DNA from 2 places in the Simiaoa sp. genome. Region 1 is predicted to be linked to the other one. Evidence: a T-box and tRNA genes for the amino acid it is inferred to sense, from the RefSeq annotation. Region 1 holds a T-box; the other holds one or more tRNA genes.

Region 1 (10,174 bases):
CAAAGGTATGCCAGATGAAGGTCTTAGGCACTTTATTTGTAACCTGTTTCTCCAGAGACAGCTTCTCTCCCAGCTCTTCCTGTCTGCTGCCTAACAGATTCTCAAAAGATCCTCTGTGGGCAAACTCTCCGGAAGTGATGACCGGATAGCATAACAGCAGTCCGTCCGGACGAAGCAACTCATGCTCGGAAGCGGAAAGTCCCTGGCTCTCTGCCAGGAAATCTTCATCCCAGAACACCCCAAGGCTGGCTGCCAGGTGTCCTCCCGCAGAGCAGCCTTCCACTACGATCTTGTGGGGATCAATGTGCCACTCTTTCGCGTGCTCCCGCAGGAACTTGATGCTGTAAGCCAGTTCCTTTAAGGAAGTAGGATATTCCGCAGGGGCGCAGGAATAGCGCAGCACTGCCGCATGATAGCCCATCGCCAGGAATTTCAGCGCCATAGGCTCCGCCTCTCTGTCGGAGGTTCTGGTATAGCCGCCTCCCGGGCACAACAGGATCAGAGGTCTGTCGTTAATTGCCAGGGCATCGGAATACTCCTGAATATAAGTAACTAAATGTGCTCCCGGCAGGGAGCCCTCCTGATGCAGTTCAAATGTATTATAAATCATATTTTTCCTCATTTCTGAGCATTATCATTGAAAAATAAGGCGCAGACCATGTAGCAATACTACCGGCCTGCGTCTTCATCTGCCTTATAAATATTTTCATAACTATTCAGAACCCTATTCGCCCTGAATAGTTATATATTATCTTAGTATGCTCTTCCCCAGTATACCATCTTTTTCGCAGGTTTTCCACAACATACGCAGGTATCTGCGATCTGTTCCTGTTCAAAAGGCATGCAGCGGCTGGTAACAGCAAGCTTTTCCTTGATCTTGTCTTCACATTCCTGACATCCGCACCACATAGCTTTTACGAATCCGGACTTTTCGTTGAAGATCTGCTCGAACTCTTCCATATTGTGTGCTACGTAGGTATGGCTGTCGCGATGTGCTCTTGCTCTCTCCAGCATTTCCTTCTGCATGGTCTCCAGGATCTCGGCTGCCTTGATCTCCAGATCCTCCAGAGCCACCTCGGTCTTCTCTCTGGTATCACGGCGGCAGATCACACACTTGCCTGCTTCGATATCCTTAGGTCCGATCTCCACACGGATAGGATAACCTCTCATCTCAGCCTCTGCGAACTTGAAACCGGGGGTCTTGTCACTGTCATCTACCTTGACACGGAAATCCTTCGCCAGGCGGTCTCTCAGTTCATACGCCTTGTCGAGAACGCCTTCCTTTTTCTGCATAACGGGTACAATGCAGATCTGGATGGGTGCCACACGGGGAGGGATCACCAGACCTTCGTTATCACCGTGTACCATGATTAGTGCACCGATCAGACGGGTGGTCATACCCCAAGAGGTCTGATGTACATATTTTAAAGTATTGTCCTTGTCTGCGAACTGGATGCCGAAAGCCTTGGCGAAACCGTCACCGAAGTTATGGCTGGTACCGGACTGCAGTGCCTTGCCGTCATGCATCAGTGCTTCTACCGTATAGGTTGCAATTGCACCTGCGAATTTCTCCTTCTCGGTCTTCTGTCCCTTGATCGCGGGGATAGCCAGAACCTCCTCCAGGAACTTCGCATATACATTCAGCATCTGCAGAGTTCTCTCCTGAGATTCTTCTGCGGTAGCATGTGCGGTATGTCCTTCCTGCCACAGGAACTCTCTGGAACGCAGGAAAGGTCTGGTCTCCTTCTCCCAACGTACCACGGAACACCACTGATTGTATACCTTAGGCAGGTCTCTGTAGGAATGGATGTCATTCTTATAGAAATCACAGAACAGGGTCTCTGAAGTAGGTCTGACACAAAGTCTCTCGGGAAGCTCGTTTAATCCTCCCTGGGTAACCCATGCTACTTCGGGTGCGAAACCTTCTACATGATCCTTCTCCTTGTCTAACAGGGACTCGGGAATAAACATGGGAAGATATACATTCTGTACTCCGACTGCTTTGAATCTTGCATCCAGCTCCTTCTGGATCAGCTCCCAGATCGCATAGCCCGCGGGCTTGATCACCATACATCCCTTGACGCTGGTGTAATCACACAGCTCTGCTTTCTTCACTACATCGGTATACCACTGGGCGAAATCTTCTTCCATGGAAGTGATCGCTTCTACCATTTTCTTGTCTGCCATTTTCTCTCTCCTTTTCTTTTTCTGAAAATAAACTGCTAATACGATCTACGGAAACGAAAAACGCCGGGTCATCGCTCCCGAAAAAGGGACCGATCACTCGGCGGTACCACCCTGATTGATACAAATATGTATCCTGCTCTGTCACCGTTAACGCCGGTTCTACGCTGTGCTTCGCCGCTTCCAGGTACATTGCGTCTCGCACAGGACTCCAAGGGAGGTTTCCGATCCTCTGTCATAAGGGGTTCCCAGCCGCACGTCACCGTGTCCTTCCCCTCTCTCTGGGATGCTTTCCGATCGTACTGATCCTTTTCATCGTCATTGTCGTATGCATGTAATTGTAGTGCATGCTTCCGGGATTTGTCAAGGTTCTTTCCCTATTCCAGCCCTAATTTTTCCCGGATGCTGTCGGCTGCGATATTCCAGTCGCCCATTTCTTCGTATGCTGCATCCATTTTTTCTTTTTCTCTGGCAGCGCGTTCGGTATCGCCGGTCTGAAGAAATGCCTTATACATGGACGCCGCCTCAAAATATCTCGCCACACCATAGCATTCCTTTTTCGTTCCGGACAGCAAGCCGCCGTACACCATGTCCTCGTGATAATTTACTAACAGGTAGGCATAATTTTCATTTTGCACTTTATTCTCCATCCAGTTGGTCTTCGCAGGACGGGAAAAGGCGTCGTTTAATTGCCGGAACATATGAATGGTTCCCCAAAACAATACCAGACACAGGGCTATGATCACCAGATTCATCACAAGCAGCGCGCCTCTCTGCTTCTGTACCTGTTTCAGCTTACTCTTCAGATTTACCATAACCCATCACCTCACCTTTTTCTTCCAAAAATAAGATTTTTTGTGCATTTGACATCGTACCAAAATTCTCTGCCTCTTCCGGTGTCATGTCAAAATAGGTCTGCAGCAGTGCCTTCACATTCTCTTCCATCCGGAGAATGGCTTCCTTCTGCTCCTCCGGCAGTTCCCGATATTGTTTTGCCCTATAATCATTATCTACAGGATGCGGAATCCTTTCCAGCTGCTCGTAATAATCCGAAATATCTTCATACAGGCCGGGAAGTATGGATACATTGCCGGAGTTGATAGTAACTGCCTTCATCAGACTTTCATAAAAGTAACGATACGCTCCGCTGGCTTCCATGAGTAGCTGATATTTTTCATAACTATTATTACTGCTATAAGGCCGGATGTAATGCCTGTCGCAAAAAGCTGATAAACCTATGTAATCCTCATCTTCCAGATATTGTTCCATTTGTTTCATATAGCTGCTCTGCCGGATCCCTGCATCAAACTGCAGCAATCCTCTGTGAATGCTCCAGCTACGGGCAGATACTACAAACACCACCACACACAGGATCACCAGCACTGTGATGATTATCATATGTGACATGATCTCCGTATTTTTCTCCGTCACTTCATAGACATCGCTTTTGGTATCCTCAAAGTTGCTCTTGTAATGCTCCATGTCTTTGACATGCTGTGCGGCTTCTTCATTCGGTCTTCCGCAATGGGGACAATATGCCTGCTCCAGTGTCAGGTTACCCCCACAATATTTACATTTCATCATTGCTTTTATGATCCTTTCCTATTCGTTATGCTTCGTAATGTATTCTTTGCAATCCTCATATCTGGGATAACCGTAATTATTTCGCAGACTATCCTCGAATTTTTTCTCTTCTTCTGCGGTAAACGTATAACGGTCTGCCAGACTGTTCAGGGTTGCTTCCACATAAGGACGGATATACTCTTTGTCTTCCTCCGACATTCCTCTACTGTATTCCAGTCCCCGCAGGATCCAGTAATCATCCAAAAGCTGTGTCTCCTGATAATCGCGAAGTGTCTCTCCACTCTGTTCCAGCGCCAGATATTCTCTCGCATTTCGGCAGCTCATGAGCCTCGTGAAAATACCGCTATGCTCCCATCTGGCGATCGTTCTGTCCTCTATGACAGCCTGTTCATAAAATTCTGTCAGTCCTTCGAAGTCCTGCTCCCGGTATAACCGGTCCAGAACCGGGAAGTTTTCTTTTTCCCACAGATAATCCGCCCTGGCATCCCTGGGTTCTATATACTGTGCCCGGAACACAATTACCGCAAGAATCGCTGCCAATGCTGCCAATAGGATCAGAAGCTTAATCACAAATTTCTGTTTCTTTTTCAGTTTTTTCTTCAGTTCCTTCTCCGGTACCTGCTCTAACTGCTGCATATCCTGCCGCATGCTTTCCAGCTTCCCCAGATATTCCGCTTCGGCGCCCTTGTAATTCAGGCTTCCGCAATAGGGACACTTTGGAAGGGTATCCTCGAATTCCGCTCCGCAGGAACTACAAATGATCTTTTTTACTTCCGTATCTGCCATGATAGGATTCTCTCCTTGATCCGGGCTGCCCGCCCTACTTACTCATGTTGATTCCTTCCCCGCAACCGGTGAATTTATATTCATCATACAACACTAAAAAGAATCTCGCAATCCGGGAATCGCTTTTTTACATATTTGCATATCTTGAGGTTTTTGTCGCTTTCCTGTAAAATAAACTCAGTTGAAGGACCTACCTGCAGTTCATCATCTGCAGGCTGCTGAAAGGAATGTATTTTGATATGTACGAGAACAGTTTTCTAAATCCGGCCTATATCACGCCGGAAGAACAACAGATCTTAGACGGCGACATTGCCGTTCAGAAGAATCTCTACACCAGCAAACAGGATTTTGTGGTGGAGAGCAATAAATTTTTAGAGCATTCCGAGGATGATATTACGCTGCGGCGCCATACCAGATTTGTGGATTTTCCAAAGCATAAGCATGACTATGTGGAGATTTTCTATTGTCTCTCCGGTTCCGTCACTCATGTCATAAATGAGGAAGAGATTCGCCTCCGCCCCGGAGAACTGTTATTCATGAACCAGCATATCGAACACGCCGTTATAGCGTGTGGGCAGGAAGATCTGGGTATTAATATCATCATCCGCCCGGCGTATTTTCAGAATATCCTCACATTGATTAATAAGAACAATATTCTGGCGGATTTTATTATCAACGCTTTAGAAGGTGACAGCTGTGTCGGACAGTATCTGTACTTCACGGTCTCCGACAATCCCTGTATCCAGAATCTGATCCATAATGCCGTATTTCTATTATTGCAGCAGCCTCAGAACTGGCATAAGCTCTCGGAGCATACCTTTGCCCTGCTGTTCATGCATATTTTAAGCAATGCGGAAAATATTTTATTGGACCAAAAGGACGAGCAGAGCAATGTCCTGATGGTGGTAGTCCGCAGATACCTGGCGGAGCATTACGACACCGGAACGCTTCATGAGCTGGCGGCACAGATCGGGTATACTCCATCCTCCCTGAGCCGTATGATCAAAAAATATTCCGGCACCACCTTCAAGGAAATACAGACAAAGCAGCGCATGCGGGTCGCTATGAATCAGCTCTCCCACACGGCGCTGCCGGTGTCTGAGATTGCCCTGTCCGTGGGCTATGAGAATCAGAATTTTTTCTACAAACAGTTCAAAAAAATGTATGACATGACGCCAAACGAGGCACGGTTAAAATCACGCCAATAGGTCAATGGCATCACGTGTTTTATATCTGTAACGATTCGAGAATCCTTTGTGTATCTCTCGGATCGTTATTTTATTATTTCTCGTACAAGAATTCCTCGGGAAGGGTCACACCGAAATCCTTTGCCAAATGACGGAAATCATCGGGAGTGATGGTCTGTCTCTTGACCTGCTGCATGGACAGCATCTTCACCAGAATCTCTGCAGATTTTTCTACGGTATGCATCAGACCGAAGGTCAGGTCGAAATCTTTTCCTGCAGCGAAGGTTCCGTGATGTGCCCAGATTGCCAGATCGTATTTCTTCATCAGTTCGGAGGTTGCTACTGCGATCTCTCTGCCTCCCGGCACCATCCAGGGCACTACGCCCACGCCATCCGGGAATACTACGGGACACTCGGTTGCCATCTCCCACAGTTCTCTGGTGAATACCTTATCCTCCAGAGGCAGGACGAAGGTCAGTGCGATGATATTAGTGGTATGTGCATGATATACCACACGGTAGTCGGGATCCTGTAATTTCTTCACTTCCAGATTCATCAGGTGGCTGGGAAGCTCAGAGGTAGGTCTGCCGCCGTTTACCAGTCCCCATACGATACGGTAATTCTCACCCTTGTCATCCAGTTCGATCATGCAGATGGAATCTTCCGGCTTGATGCTGACATTGCGGAAATATTTACCGCTGCCGGTCACCAGGAAGTACTCTCCTGCCAGTGCGGGAACGGTGGTGCCGATGGGCTGGAACTCCTTCGGCTCAAAGTTCTCCTTTACCAGCTCTACCTCTTCCGGCTTCACACGGTAGGACAGGTTGCCGCCGTTACGCTCATGCCAGCCCTGCTGCCATCCGTCATCTGCCATTCTGATAAATCCCTGTACAAATTCTGCATCTAAAAATTTCATGATAATACCTAACCTTTCCATTGCCTGTGAACTCCCGCCCACAGGCATATTGTTTTTAAATCATAAACATTCGTAACTATTCCGAAGCCCATTCACAAAATTGCTCTTTCCAAGCTCGCTTTTTGCTCCTGTGGTTACTGCGCCATATTTACACAAATACCCTTACCGTGTGATCACATCTACCGGTACGTTCAATATTTTAGCAACCTTTAAAATCGTATCAATATGCCTTCCGGCTGCCGCTGCCATATGATGGGTAGGGCCTGCCTCGCTCCAGCGGTTCACGAACTCTCTGCAGGGGATCGAGAACTTGGTACGCATGTTGGTGTCGCCGAAGGTAAAGATCGGTCCGGGCTGATTCTCACCCTCTGCCACAACGAACTTGAAGTTGCCATCCTTATCCTGTGTGATAGCCAGGTACGTTACAGGGCCTACCGGAGGATAGAACTGTGTCAGATAGCCGCCGCCTACTTTGCCGTGAAATACCTTTACGATCTTCATGGTAGGCTTATGCGCCAGCGAGATGTCCGCATCGCCGGATCCGGAATGTCCGATGATACAGATGTCTTCGTTGAAATCAATGGAATACATCTCAGACAGCTGTCCCATGCCGGAAATGGTCTTCAGAATGGACATTGCCATGGCAACCTTCATGTCACCTTCTACCGCACATGCAGTACCCTGCTTGATCAGCATGGAAAATGCGGGAATCAGCATGGAATCCAGTTTGCCGGCTACGCCCTGTGCCTTACCTGCATAGTGGGAAGCGATCATGCTCAGATCTTCATCCTTTGCCCACTGCTCGAATGCAAGCACATGCTTTGCCATATCCATAATATCTTCGTCGTCTGCAGTAGCGCCGCCCTCTACATCAAAAGTATCGATAATATCCTGTGCCTTAGCCTTAATTGCCTCGGTATCGGTAATATCATCCGCGATCGCCCACATATCTTCCCAGTCAAACTGTTTGGTATAGAGTCCCATTCGGTTATAGAGATTGGTTTCATCAATATAGAGATCCATCATACCGGGATAGGGACGTCCGATTTGTGCGATGTTAGTCTGACGGAAACGTCTGCGAACCTGCGCTGCCTTACACCAGTCGGCGATCTGCGCTGCCACCTCAGGGTCACCGCCTTCTACGACGCCGGTGATCACGGCATGTCTCTTGCCTGCACGCTCTAAGTCAGCCACCGCCTCACCTACGGCACCGCAGGCATACAGGTCACCCAGCCAGATGGGAATATCGGTGTTCGCATAGTCCGGAGCCAGCTTCTTCTGCACATTGATACATACCACGGGCACATCCAGATCGCGAATGGCGGGAAGTACGTTATAGGAAGTTGCATAGGTCAGCAGCTGTAAAAATACCAGATCCACATCCGCTGCACGGAATTTATCACCGGCTGCCATGGCCTGTTCCTTGGTGGTCACCATGCCGCCGTCAATGATCTCTACGGTATCGGGAATCGTCTTCTTGAAATCCTCATACTGTGCCTCGAAATTGGGCACCAGCTGGGGGAACTGGGGCAGATATGCTCCCAAAGCGATGGAAAATACACCGATCTTTGCCTTTGTGTTTACTAACATTTATAATTTCCTCCTTTTTCTATTGTTCAGTCTGCGCCATAACTACCTTTACTCCCAGATCAGCGCTCATTTCATAAACATATTCATTACATTTCCGGAACAAATGTCTTAATCTCAAAAGACTCCCGGACACATTTTCTTGCATTTTTCAGGTCTGCCAGTTCTTCCGCATGGATCATCTGTGCCAAGAGGTTACCGATAGCTGTTGCCTCACCGGGACCTGCATATACGGTCTTGCCCGTGGCATCCGCTGTCAGCTGATTCAGATATGCGGCATTAGAACCGCCGCCGATGATGTGGATGCTGTCGTAGGTTCTGCCTGCGATCTTCTCCAGACCGCTCACCGTCTCTCCGTAGGACTGCGCCAGGCTGCGATATACCACAGATGCCAGTTCTCCCACGGACTCCGGTACCGGCTGTCCCGTCTTCTGACAGTACTGCTTTATGGCTTCCACCATGCTGTCCGGAGAGAGGAAGCTTGGATCGTTCACATTCACTCTGGAGGGGAAGTCTCTGCTTTCTTCCGCCATCTCGCACAGCTGCGCAAAAGAGTATGCGTCGTTATATTCGTGTCTTACGGACTGGATCATCCACAAACCCATAATATTTTTCAGGAAGCGGAACCGGTGGTCGTAACCACCCTCATTGGTGAGGTTGGCCGCTGCTGCCTCTTCGGTGATAATAGGTGTCAGCGACTCAATTCCCATAAGAGACCAGGTTCCCGAACTGATATAGATGCCGTCCTCTGACGTCTGTGGTACTGCCATTACCGCCGATGCAGTGTCATGACTTCCGCACAATACCACTTCCAGATCGAAACCAACTTCCTTCTGTATCTCGGGCAGGAGCTGACCTACTTTCGTCCCGGGCATCTGCAGGGGCAGGAAAATGTCCTCCGGGTAGCCAAGCTTCCGGATCAGATCCGTATCCCACTGGAAAGTGGTGGGATTCACCAGCTGTGTGGTGGAACCGTTGGTATACTCCGATAATTTGTTTCCCGTCAGTCGGAATCCGAAATAATCCGGCAGCATGAGCAGTGTCTTCGCCCGCTGTAAAAGCTCCGGTTCTTTCTGTTTTACAGCCATCAGCTGATAAATCGTATTAAAAATCTGCTTCTGAATGCCTGTTTTTGCATACAACTCTGTCTCCGGCAGGAGCTTTGCCACCTCCACGTCCATGCCGTCCGTGCGATGATCACGATAACCGTAAGTATCTCCCAGGATGCGATCCTGCTCATCCAACAGCACATAATCCACTGCCCAGGTGTCGATTGACATGCTCACCGGGATCTTTCCCTGTTCCTTGCATTTCTTCATGCCGTTCAGGATCTCACCGAACAGCCGGTCCACATTCCACAGAAGCTTTCCGTCCTTATGATCCATGCCGTTCTCGAAACGGTAGATCTCTTCTAACTCTATTTTTCCGTTTTCTAAATGCCCCAGGATATGTCGTCCACTGGAAGCGCCGATATCCACAGCCAGGTAATATTTTCCCATAAGCTATCCACAGCCTCCCTTATCTGAAACCAAATACCTGTGTTAAAAGCGGCTGTGCTCCTGTGACAGGATCCTTCTCCATGATCAGAATGTCCTTCATATATTCATCCCATTTTTTCACTACGTTGCTCTCCGCCTGCACTTTTGCAGCGTACTCTACGCCTTTTTCACATTCATAATAGCCGAACAGCTCCTCACCCTGCATCCAGATGGAGTAATTGACGATTCCCGCATCTGCCAGGACTTCCTTCATCTCCGGCCAGATATTGTCATGTCTTTTCTTATATTCCTCCTGCATTCCCGGTACAATTTTTCCCCGCCATGCGTATTTTTCCATAGTCGCCACCCTACCTTTCTTCGTATTTCAAGCATTTCCTATGCGCAGATGGACAGACCGCCCATTTCCGCTGATTCTGTATTTATTGTAGCCT
Region 2 (10,174 bases), on a different contig from region 1:
AACAGAATCCAGGTCATTATCAATAAATTTTCTTATCATGGTATTTTCCATTATTATTTCACTATTTTTCACTATCTGTTAATCTCATATACAAACTGTAATTTATGTCAATGCGAACTCAATCTCATCAAGTTTATTTGTTATTGCGTTCTTTCTCCCTGTCGCCTTAAAGCCTATTCGACGATAGAGTCTCTCAGCATTTATATTATTCTCAAGAATCCACAGCGTAGGGGTATCCGTACATTGGCCTACTGCGTATAGTAACAATTTCGTTCCATAACCCATGTTTTGCATATCTGGAAGAATATAAAGATCCTCTATTAAACCCTTTGTTACAGAAACAACCCCTATTGATTTTTCTTCTACAAGCATATAGAGCTTTGTTCCGTTGTTCATCTTGTTTCTTAAATACTCCCGTTGCCGATCTGGCGTGTGTGTTTCTATGAAATCAGGAGTACAAAATGCACGATGCGATTCCTTCCAGGATATTGAATGGATGGTTGCGGCTTGAAGAAGATTTGTTTCATCTACAGGTACTATCATACTTACCTCCACAAATTACGACTTATCGTTATGTTCACTTTTTCAGACAAGAAATTTCAAAACTAAATCATTAAAATCTTTTGCTTCTTCAAAAGCACCATGACCATATTTTTCATAGATTTTAAGCTTGCAATCAGAAATATTCTCAGCTAGCTCATATGCTGCCTTATTTCCGACAATATAATCCCGTTCTCCGCCAACAATAAGGGTTGGTACTTGAATCTTTCCAAGCCAGGGCCGTGCATCATGTGCCATACAAGCATTTCCCTGTATAATAAACCTTTCTAAACTCCTTGGTTCACTCATTTTTAATAATATTCCGTAAAATCGTCGGTATGTTTTTAATTTCTGTTCAGAGTATGTTTTCTCAGCAGTATCAATAAATATATCTTTAAAATCACCTTGCTTGGCCATATCAATCCATGTACCAACAACCGTTTTAATGACATCATTTGCATATGGTGCCGTATTGGCAAGAACCAACTTGGTTACAAGCTCTGGATATTTTGCTGCAAGATGCATAGATATCACTCCACCCTGTGATACACCCATGACACATATTTTTCTCCACGATACAACTTTGAAGTTGTCAGATACTTTTATAAAACTCTCGCAATAAGGATGCTAATTCTTCCGGAGATTCCAAATTCACTTCGTGACCGGTTCTCGGAATTTCTTTGAATTGGGAATGCTTCATAATATCTGCAAGTTCGATAGATGCTCTTTTGTTGGTTTTATCTTTTTCTCCACAAACGACCAATACAGGACAGGAGACTTGGTTCAATGAATCACTAAAATCAAGTGCCACCATGGTGTCACACAGACTTATAAAATCGAGTTTTCCAAAGCCGGTTTGTTGAAACATCGACTGTGGCATAAAACGAAATAGTGCATTTTGCAGTTTTAATAATCTCTTTGGCATCTTATACTGCGTTGCAATCAAAACTAATGCCTTTACTTTTTGGGGATAGTCTATCGCATAGTTAAGTGCCAACACTCCACCCAAGGAAAGACCACACAAAATGATTTCCTCATTTTCTGCATCACACAATTCCACAAAAGCAGAGTAGAGGGTGGAATATGTTGCCGCTTTGCCTTTGACCATTTCCGACAAATCCAAGCATACGCTATGATCCAACACTTCTGTTGCTTCTATCGCCTTGTTCCAACTGCCTGCATTTTGTCCCAATCCATGCAAGTATAAGTATTTCATCTGTTCTCTCCTCAACTTCCGATTTGTTAATTTGTTTTATTATAGCACATGCAAGCTCATTCACAATAAAAAAAGAGCAACCGATTTTTATCGATCACTCTCTGCCGTGTGGTTAGTCCTTTGTTAGTTTTCTGTTACCATTCAAATAGGACATACCGTTTCCCCCATAAGCTTTCCAGTCGTTATTTTTCGTCAACAATTTGAAATCTGAAAGCTTTTAGCTGATAGCTTTTATAATTTTTTTCTCATGATCTTTGGTAAATTCACTCAATTCATACGATCGGATTCTCTTATTGACTAATATGGGAATCACAAATCCATTTTTTACCAGTATCGTCAGTCTGTTAATAATCGTTTTGTTTGTTACCGACAATTCTCTGCTAATTTCAATCGGAGTAAACTCTCCCCGATAGTTTTTCATTAAAAACAATAATAGCTCCTTTTCTTTTCCTTTCAGAAAAGATAGACTTCCTGCAATATCTTCCTCCTCAGAAGCCAACTGTAAGTCACAGACTTTTCTCGAATACAGTTTCACCATTCGCAGAAAATAATTGATCCAGATCTCCGGATGCGGAGGATTCTCTCTTCCGGAATAATACAATGCCGGAAGTCCCATCTGAATGGATTCATAATATTCATCTATATCGTATGCAAAATATTCTTCTAACGATCCGATTCCATTAAATCCGTAACCGTTCAAGTCCATAATATAACCGGATAAGAGTCTTGCCGTTCTACCATTGCCGTCTTCGAACGGATGTATTGTCACTAATTGATAATGCACCACTGCTGCTACGATCAGAGGGTGATCATCCGTAGTATTTACATACTCCACTAATTCATCCAAAAGTCCCGGAATGTCACAATATTCCGGGGGAATATAATCCGGATTCCCTGTTTTGGAATCATACACTGCAAACAGAACTCCGGGCGGCATAGGTCCTCTGAGACCTATTTTTTCTTTGGACGCCCCCTTTTCCACCAGTTTCTGTACATCTAAAATAAGTTTCTTGGAAAATTTTTCTTTATTCTTTACCTTTTCTTCGAGATAATTCAACGCCAAAAAATAATTCCGGACTTCCTGCTCCGGTTTCAGATAATGCTTTCTTTCATCACTTTCTATTACTTCGTTCACCTGTTTTTCCGACAAGGGATTTCCCTCTATCTTGTTCGAGGCATACGAACTTTTTTTCTTTGAATTTTTGCGAAGCTTATTCATAACTGTTTTGGAGAGCTTTACTGACGAAACTTTATATCTGTTCTGCTCAATTTCTGTAATATATCTTAAAATTTCATTCGTTAAAGTCACTTTAATCATATAAAAAAGCCTCCCTTTCAAATATTATTATATCCAAAAAGGAGGACTTTTTCCATTATTATTTCACTATTTTTTCACTATTTTCCACTTCTACTTTTCATCAACCACCTGGAAGATGTAGAACTTGAGGTAATAGCTCTCGTCCGCTGCCCACAGGATCGGATGATCCGGGCCCTGTGTCTTGAATTCTACCTGGCGGAGACGCTTATGCGCACCATGAGAAGCCTCCCGGATTGTTTTGGCGAAAAGCTCAGGATCCATAAAATGAGAGCAGGAACAAGTTACCAGGAATCCGCCGTCCTTCACCAGCTTTAAGCCCCTAAGATTGATCTCGCGATATCCTTTTACGGCATTTTTGATGGAATTGCGGGACTTGGTAAAAGCGGGCGGATCCAGGATCACCACATCATATTTCTCGCCCTGCGCCTCCAGCTCCGGCAATAACTCGAAGACATCCGCACATCGGAAGCTTACCGTATTTTCCAGTCCGTTCAGCTTCGCATTTTCCATTGCCTGATCCACAGCCAGCTGGGAAGCATCCACACCCAGAACACTTTTCGCTCCGGCGATTCCCGCGTTCAATGCAAAGGAGCCGGTATGTGTGAAGCAGTCCAGCACCTTTTTATCCTTACAGAAACGATGAATGGCGGCACGGTTATTCTTCTGATCCAGAAAAAATCCTGTCTTCTGTCCGTCCTCTACATCCACCATGTAATGCACACCGTTCTCCACGATCTCTACTTTCGTGTCAAACGGTTCGCCGATGAAGCCCTTGTAACGCTCCATCCCCTCCTGTAAGCGTACCTTGGCATCGCTCCGCTCGTAGACACCGCGGATGGTAATGCCATCCTCCGCCAGTACTTTCTGCAAAGCATCAATGATCACAAGCTTCCACTTATCGATTCCCAATGCCAGAGATTCCACTACCAATACATCCGAGAACTTATCAATGACAATACCCGGCAGGAAATCCGCCTCTCCGAAGATCAGACGACAGCTGGAGGTATCAATGGTCTCCTTGCGGTAATTCCAGGCATCCCGCACCCTCTGCTCAAAAAATGCCTCATCGATCACCGTATCTTTCCTGCGCGCCAGCAGACGAAGCGTGATCTTGGAATTGGTATTGATATAACCGTATCCCATGAAATAGCCGTCAAAATCATGAATGTTTACAATGTCGCCATTCTCAAACGTCCCCAGGATGGATGCGATCTCATTATCGAATACCCACATTCCCCCGGCTTTCAGCGTTCTTCCTTCTCCTTTTTTCAGCGTTACCGTTGTATTGTACATAGAATTTCCTCTCTTAATTTCGTGGTTTTATCGTTTTTGCAACTTTTTCTTCTATCATATTCGTTTTTTGCTTGACAATCAATGGGTTTTTATTTATTATTTTAATGTTGACGCAATTCATGTTAATAATCGTCGCGTGGCTCAGTTTGGTAGAGCGCTGCGTTCGGGACGCAGAGGTCGCAAGTTCGAATCTTGTCGCGACGACGAAAAATACTCCCTCACACATGTGTGAGGGAGTATTTTTGTTCTTGCAACTATTCAAACTTACGACCTCTAACTGGTTCGGACACACCGTTCGGGCGCAGACCGCAAATTCTCCCCAATCCCCATAATCACAAACACCGTCGAAATATTCATCACCTGCTGAAAACTAAACATATTATTCACTGTATACGCCAGCACGCAGATCCCGCAGGCTCCCACCACCATCTTGTTCTCCCCGGCACGAAGGAAATCTCTGATCGCCGTAATCATCATTCCGGCATAACTGATGATTCCCAATACTCCTATATCTACCAGAATCGTCAGCCATTCATTGTGTGCATTCGTAAGCCGGCTCCCGCCAAAACGGTCATTCACCATCGTCTGCAATCCCACACTTCCCTCGTTGGATAAAAATGCATACAGGCAATCCGGTCCCACGCCGAATATTTTATGCAGAAGATCCGCCTCCCAGAAGCATCTGGCGCCTGCTGCCCAGGTACCGCCCCGGGCACTCCCCCAACTGACATTAAACGTCAGCCATTTTGTCACATTCGGGTCTGTAATGCCGGGAGTCAACGCGCCACCGGCCAAGGTATTGATCAGCGTCAGTAATAAAACAAGCAATATCATGACCGGCACCGCAATAGCGATCCCGCAATAGATTCTATGTAACAGTTTCTCCGGGTAACTGCGCTTCAGCCGAGCTCTGTGTATTAAGCATAAAATGGTTCCTGACAGTATCGTCATAAGTATGGTTACCATCGAAAACGTCAGCAGATCCGTCATTTCTTCCAGCACTAATTCCTGTGAAAACACATTCGCTTTTCGCAATATAAAGGTCAACAGGCATGCCCCGGAAAACATCGTCATCTCCTGCCAGAACACTTCCATCCTCCCACTATCTCTCACGGACATCCCGAATAATACGAACATGACCACCGTGAAGGTTACAATGCCGCTGCTGCTTCCCTGGGTCGCCAACGAGGCGAAGCCGATCGTCACATATGCCATCAGCAACAGCTTTTTCCAGGTCATTTTCTCTTCCATCCGCCACAGCAGATAGACTCCCCCGAACAATATCGTCACCAGATACCCGCAGTACCAGTTGATATTCCCTATCGTCGAGATAAAAGAGGTATTTACGAACTGTGTATCTATGGGAAACAGGCAGAACTTATTCACATATCCCAGGGCGAAAACAACCGCAGACACCGGCAGTATCAGCGCCGGGATCCAGCTCTTCCACTGCCACATACGGGAGATCATAAAATACACGATCACCGCTCCCAGCTGCGTCCACATTCCCATCCGCCAGGACGCTGTCCCCCACAATGCTTCTTCCCGGTAATTCGTAAACAGATACGACAATAGTACCGCGATCCCATATAACGCCGCGAATTTATCCGTACTGCTCAGATCCCTCCACAATCTCCCCGGCAATTCCCTGATCCCCGGCAGCTCCTTTGCACGGATCGCCGTAATGAGGCGAAAAACCGCCCACAGGATAAATACCGGCAGCAATGCCTTTCCTCCGTAGGTCATGGTCTTTCTGAAAAAATTCTCCTTCTCCGTTCCGATCTGTGCATATCCTTTATTATAAAGCGGCAATACCACCAGTACCGCACACATATATACGCTGATCACAATATCACACAAAAAACCATTGAAACTGCAAAGCGTCTCCTCCACAGATTCTGTTTTCTTTTTTCCGGTCGTATGTTTTGCCATAATCATGCCCTTCCAAAGCATCCTTAAGTAATAGAACTACCCCTTTTATGATAGCTTTCCGGACTTCTTTCGTCAATCTTTTCTCAGGAGCGAGTCTCTTCGTTTGTCTGCCGGTCAGACATCTTAGACAGACTATGATACGTCTCGTAGATCAGCACAAATCCCAACGGTCCTTTGATGATCCCCCAGACGCCGAACAGCTGGATCCCGGCATATAGCGACACTAATACAGCAATGGGAGACACTCCTATTTTCCTGCCAATGAGACGGGGCTCCAGTATCTCCCGCAGGAAAATACATACCACATACAGCACTCCGCAGATAAGCGCTCTACCGAAGCTTCCCTCCAATAGCTGCCAGATTCCCAGTGGCACCAGCACCACCCCCGTGCCAATAAAGGGCAGCGCATCCAGAATCCCCGCCAGGATCCCCCACAGCACTCCATGCTTTATCCCCGCGATCCCTAACGTAGCCGCTGCCGTCAGTGCGATCGCCGACATGATGATCCCCTGTGCTTTTACAAAGGTAGCGATATAGCGGACGATCCCGCAGATCACCTCCAGCAGCACATGGCAGGACTCCTGATCCAGCAGATGGTTCATGATCCCGTCATAGTCTTTCGCCAACAGTACCGACGCAATGAGAAATGTCACCAGGAATCCTCCCAGCTCCGCAAACCACCGCACATACTGCATGGATTGCGACAGCATCCCCGGCAGAATATTTTCCTCCAACGAATCCAGTCCCTCCTGCAGTCTGCCGCTGACCGTATTTTCCAGATAGGAAGCGTCCACGCCAATGATCTCTCCCACACCGTGACACAGATCCCGTACCATCGCCAGCCACTCCTGCTCCCTCGCATCCACACTCCGGATCCACACCGGCAGACTTCCCAGCACCCAGGAGCTCAGTACCCATAACAGTACAGCCAACAGCAGTGTCGCCAGAATCAGAAGCACTATGGCGCTTAAGGGTCTTGGAAAATGCAGTTTGCGGTTCATCCGCTTCATCATCGGTCCGAATATCGTGACGAACAGCATCGCCAGCAGCACCGGTGCCAGAAGGGGTGTCAGATATTGCAGAAAAAAATAGACTGCTCCCGTCACCGCAAGCAGTACTATCATCTTTTTTCCTATAATGTTTTTACCGAATTCTCCCCAGTCCATTCCGCACACTCCCTTTTTGGGATTAGTGTGCTCTGAGAGACTTTTTTTATCCCCTTTTGGAGATTCCGGTTTCATTTTCTGTGAGTTTTTTCAATTCCTCCATCGCAAAACCCGCAAATGCCGGATTCTTCGGCACTACCCGGAATCCCATCTTTTTCCCGGAAACGGGATGGACAAACTCCAGAGAATACGCGCATAGTGCCACGCCGCGATATTTCTGCGCAGGCATTGCCTCTTTTAACGCTGCCGTTCCATACTTCGTATCTCCAAACAGTGGAAATCCCGCATGTGCGAACTGCACCCGGATCTGATGAAACCGTCCGGTCCCGATCGTTACATCTGCAAGCGCAAGCGGAGAGGGATCGTTGATCTCTTCCAAAATGCGATAGTGCAGCGCGGCAATCTTCGCATCTGCAAATTCCTGTTCCCTGCCGGTCACTGCCACCGCCATATTACCTTCCTTGCGAAGGTAATCCACAAGATCCCCCTCCGGGCAGTCAGGATATCCACAGAGTACTGCATAATAGTGTTTATTCAGCGCACCTTCTGTTAATTGCTTCGACAATGCCGCTGCTGCCTTTTTGTCTTTGGCAAATACCAGCAGTCCTTCCACCGGCTGATCCAGTCTGTGGACTATGCCCAGATACGGCTCTCCTTTTCCAGGTCTCCCCGCACCGGGAAGCTTTGCAAGATGGGATTTCAACTCACTGACCACATCCGGCTGTCCGATTCCGGCGGACTGCACCGCCAGTCCTGCCGGTTTGCGGATGACCAGTATGCTGTTATCTTCATATAATATTTCCGTTTTCATAACCTATTCCTCTGTCATCCCCCTAACCGTTGTTCCGGATGTTAATCTATACCGTTGCATCTCTATCGCCTAATCACTTTCTCAGTCCTTTAGGATAATGATTCTTCATGACGCCGCCTGCCAGTTTCCCCCAGCCAAGGCTACAACCGTCCACGCAGATCAGATACCAGCCCTTCTCGCCTTCCGCAGAGAAAGTCTGTCCCTTCAGATAAGCCGCGGCTTCCTCCACAGACAGCTTCCACACATGCTTCACATCCTCCGGACGCAGTGCCAGTGCTAACGCGTGCGCCGGTTCAAAACGATTCTTTTTCAAGGTGCCCAGATGAAGTCCCGGGCGCAATACCTTCAGTCCTTTCACCCCGGGCATTCTCTCCGGCATGCGGTACAGGTTATCGCCAAATGCCAGAAAGCCTTCTCCGGCAGTGCATAGTCCTGCTCTGATCGTCTGCTCCTCCGAAAAGGTCTCTTTTGCGAAGTTAAAATACTCTGCCCAGTCTCTTGTCAGATTCTTCGCCGGAATTCCCTTCTCTGGTCCGGTGGCACTCACCGGCTGATAACCTTCCGGAAGCTCTCCCTTTTTCTGTAATACTGCGGCATAATGCCCCTCGCCACGTAACTTATGGGGCCACAGACGTAAAGTCCCCGTAATGCCGGGTGCCGGATTCTCTACACAACCGGGAATACCGTCGCAGCCTTCCGGGATCCCCAGTTCCTTTTTATCGATGGGGACAATCTCGAATTCCTCATGCTTTGCCAGGAAACGGCTGATGCTTCCCTCATTTTCCGCAGGTGCAAAGGTGCAGGTAGAATATACCAGTCTGCCTCCCGGGACTAACATCCGTGCCGCACACTCCAGGATCCCGTCCTGTCTGTCTGCACATAACTGCACATTTTCGGGGCTCCATTCCTCACAGGCCACTTCATTCTTCCGGAACATTCCCTCTCCGGAGCAGGGTGCATCCACCAGGATCCGGTCAAAATATTCTTCGAAAATATCCGCCAGGTGCTCCGGCGTCTCATTCAATACACAGGCGTTGCTGATGCCCATGCGCTCTACGTTCTCTGACAGTATTTTCGCCCTCGCCGGATGGATCTCATTCGTGACAAGCAGTCCCTCTCCCTCCATCGCTGATGCGATCTGGGTACTTTTCCCTCCGGGAGCAGCACATAGATCGAGGATCCGCTCTCCGGGACGAGGTGACAGTAGTGTCACAGGTGCCATGGCACTGGGTTCCTGGATATAATAAAGTCCCGCTTCATGCCAGGGATGCTTTCCCGGCTGGTCCTCTTTGGTATAGTAATATCCGTTCTCCGCCCAGGGAACCGGCTGCAACTGAAAAGTCTGCTTTACTTTTTCTGTTATGACAGACATGTCATCCCTTTTTAACGGATTCAGACGCAATGCCTGATATTTTTCATGCTCAAAGCTTGCCAGGAACTCTTCATATTCCGATCCCAAAAGTCCCTGCATTCTCTCTGTAAATGACTGCGGAAGCATAGGTTTCCTCCATCTCTGTCCTCTATTCCGAACTCTGTTCCCATTAACTGTATCACAGCTCCTATCCGCGGGCAATCATTTCTTGCCAAGCTACACAGACACAATTATAATATTTGTTGTAAGTGCTTGTTTTTTAGTTTTAAAAGGTAACCCATTGTTCATATTTTCATTCGTTGATTCTCGAATAAGAAAAGAGGTTATTATGTCTATTTTCAGAAAAACACTCAGCTGTGCCGTACTGGCAGCCTTAGGCACCTGTGCTCTCGCTGGCTGTGGCAGGCAGGATACGCCGAATGAAGCCGCAACATCTGCTTCCCCTGAAGCGTCTACTGCCATCACGGAAACCATCTCCGAAAGTACCGCTTCCTCTGAACAAACATCGTCCTCCGAAGCATCCGGG

The links. A T-box is a leader RNA that pairs with one kind of tRNA and senses whether it is charged. The one in region 1 lies ahead of proS (proline--tRNA ligase), so its partner is inferred to be a tRNA-Pro.
Region 2: it encodes a tRNA-Pro, which carries the amino acid that the T-box ahead of proS (proline--tRNA ligase) is inferred to sense. The anticodon was not compared.

Annotation. Positions count from the first base shown of each region.
Region 1 covers NZ_JBOKRY010000022.1:2,657-12,830, forward strand. Annotated here, with positions in the region: gene ACTRDR_RS09175 (alpha/beta hydrolase) at 1-610, opposite strand, end outside; gene proS (proline--tRNA ligase) at 754-2,187, opposite strand; T-box leader at 2,269-2,509, opposite strand; gene ACTRDR_RS09185 (hypothetical protein) at 2,562-2,999, opposite strand; gene ACTRDR_RS09190 (hypothetical protein) at 2,980-3,768, opposite strand; gene ACTRDR_RS09195 (hypothetical protein) at 3,787-4,554, opposite strand; gene ACTRDR_RS09200 (AraC family transcriptional regulator) at 4,794-5,762, shown strand; gene rhaD (rhamnulose-1-phosphate aldolase) at 5,836-6,657, opposite strand; gene ACTRDR_RS09210 (arabinose isomerase) at 6,820-8,247, opposite strand; gene rhaB (rhamnulokinase) at 8,334-9,743, opposite strand; gene ACTRDR_RS09220 (L-rhamnose mutarotase) at 9,763-10,080, opposite strand.
Region 2 covers NZ_JBOKRY010000051.1:4,726-14,899, forward strand. Annotated here, with positions in the region: gene ACTRDR_RS13410 (GNAT family N-acetyltransferase) at 103-543, opposite strand; gene ACTRDR_RS13415 (alpha/beta fold hydrolase) at 586-1,146, opposite strand; gene ACTRDR_RS13420 (alpha/beta fold hydrolase) at 1,133-1,756, opposite strand; gene ACTRDR_RS13425 (Fic family protein) at 1,974-2,906, opposite strand; gene ACTRDR_RS13430 (class I SAM-dependent rRNA methyltransferase) at 3,165-4,367, opposite strand; tRNA gene ACTRDR_RS13435 (tRNA-Pro) at 4,498-4,571, shown strand; gene ACTRDR_RS13440 (O-antigen ligase family protein) at 4,641-6,299, opposite strand; gene ACTRDR_RS13445 (AI-2E family transporter) at 6,383-7,465, opposite strand; gene ACTRDR_RS13450 (RluA family pseudouridine synthase) at 7,512-8,276, opposite strand; gene ACTRDR_RS13455 (RsmB/NOP family class I SAM-dependent RNA methyltransferase) at 8,350-9,774, opposite strand; gene ACTRDR_RS13460 (glycoside hydrolase family 5 protein) at 9,977-10,174, shown strand, end outside.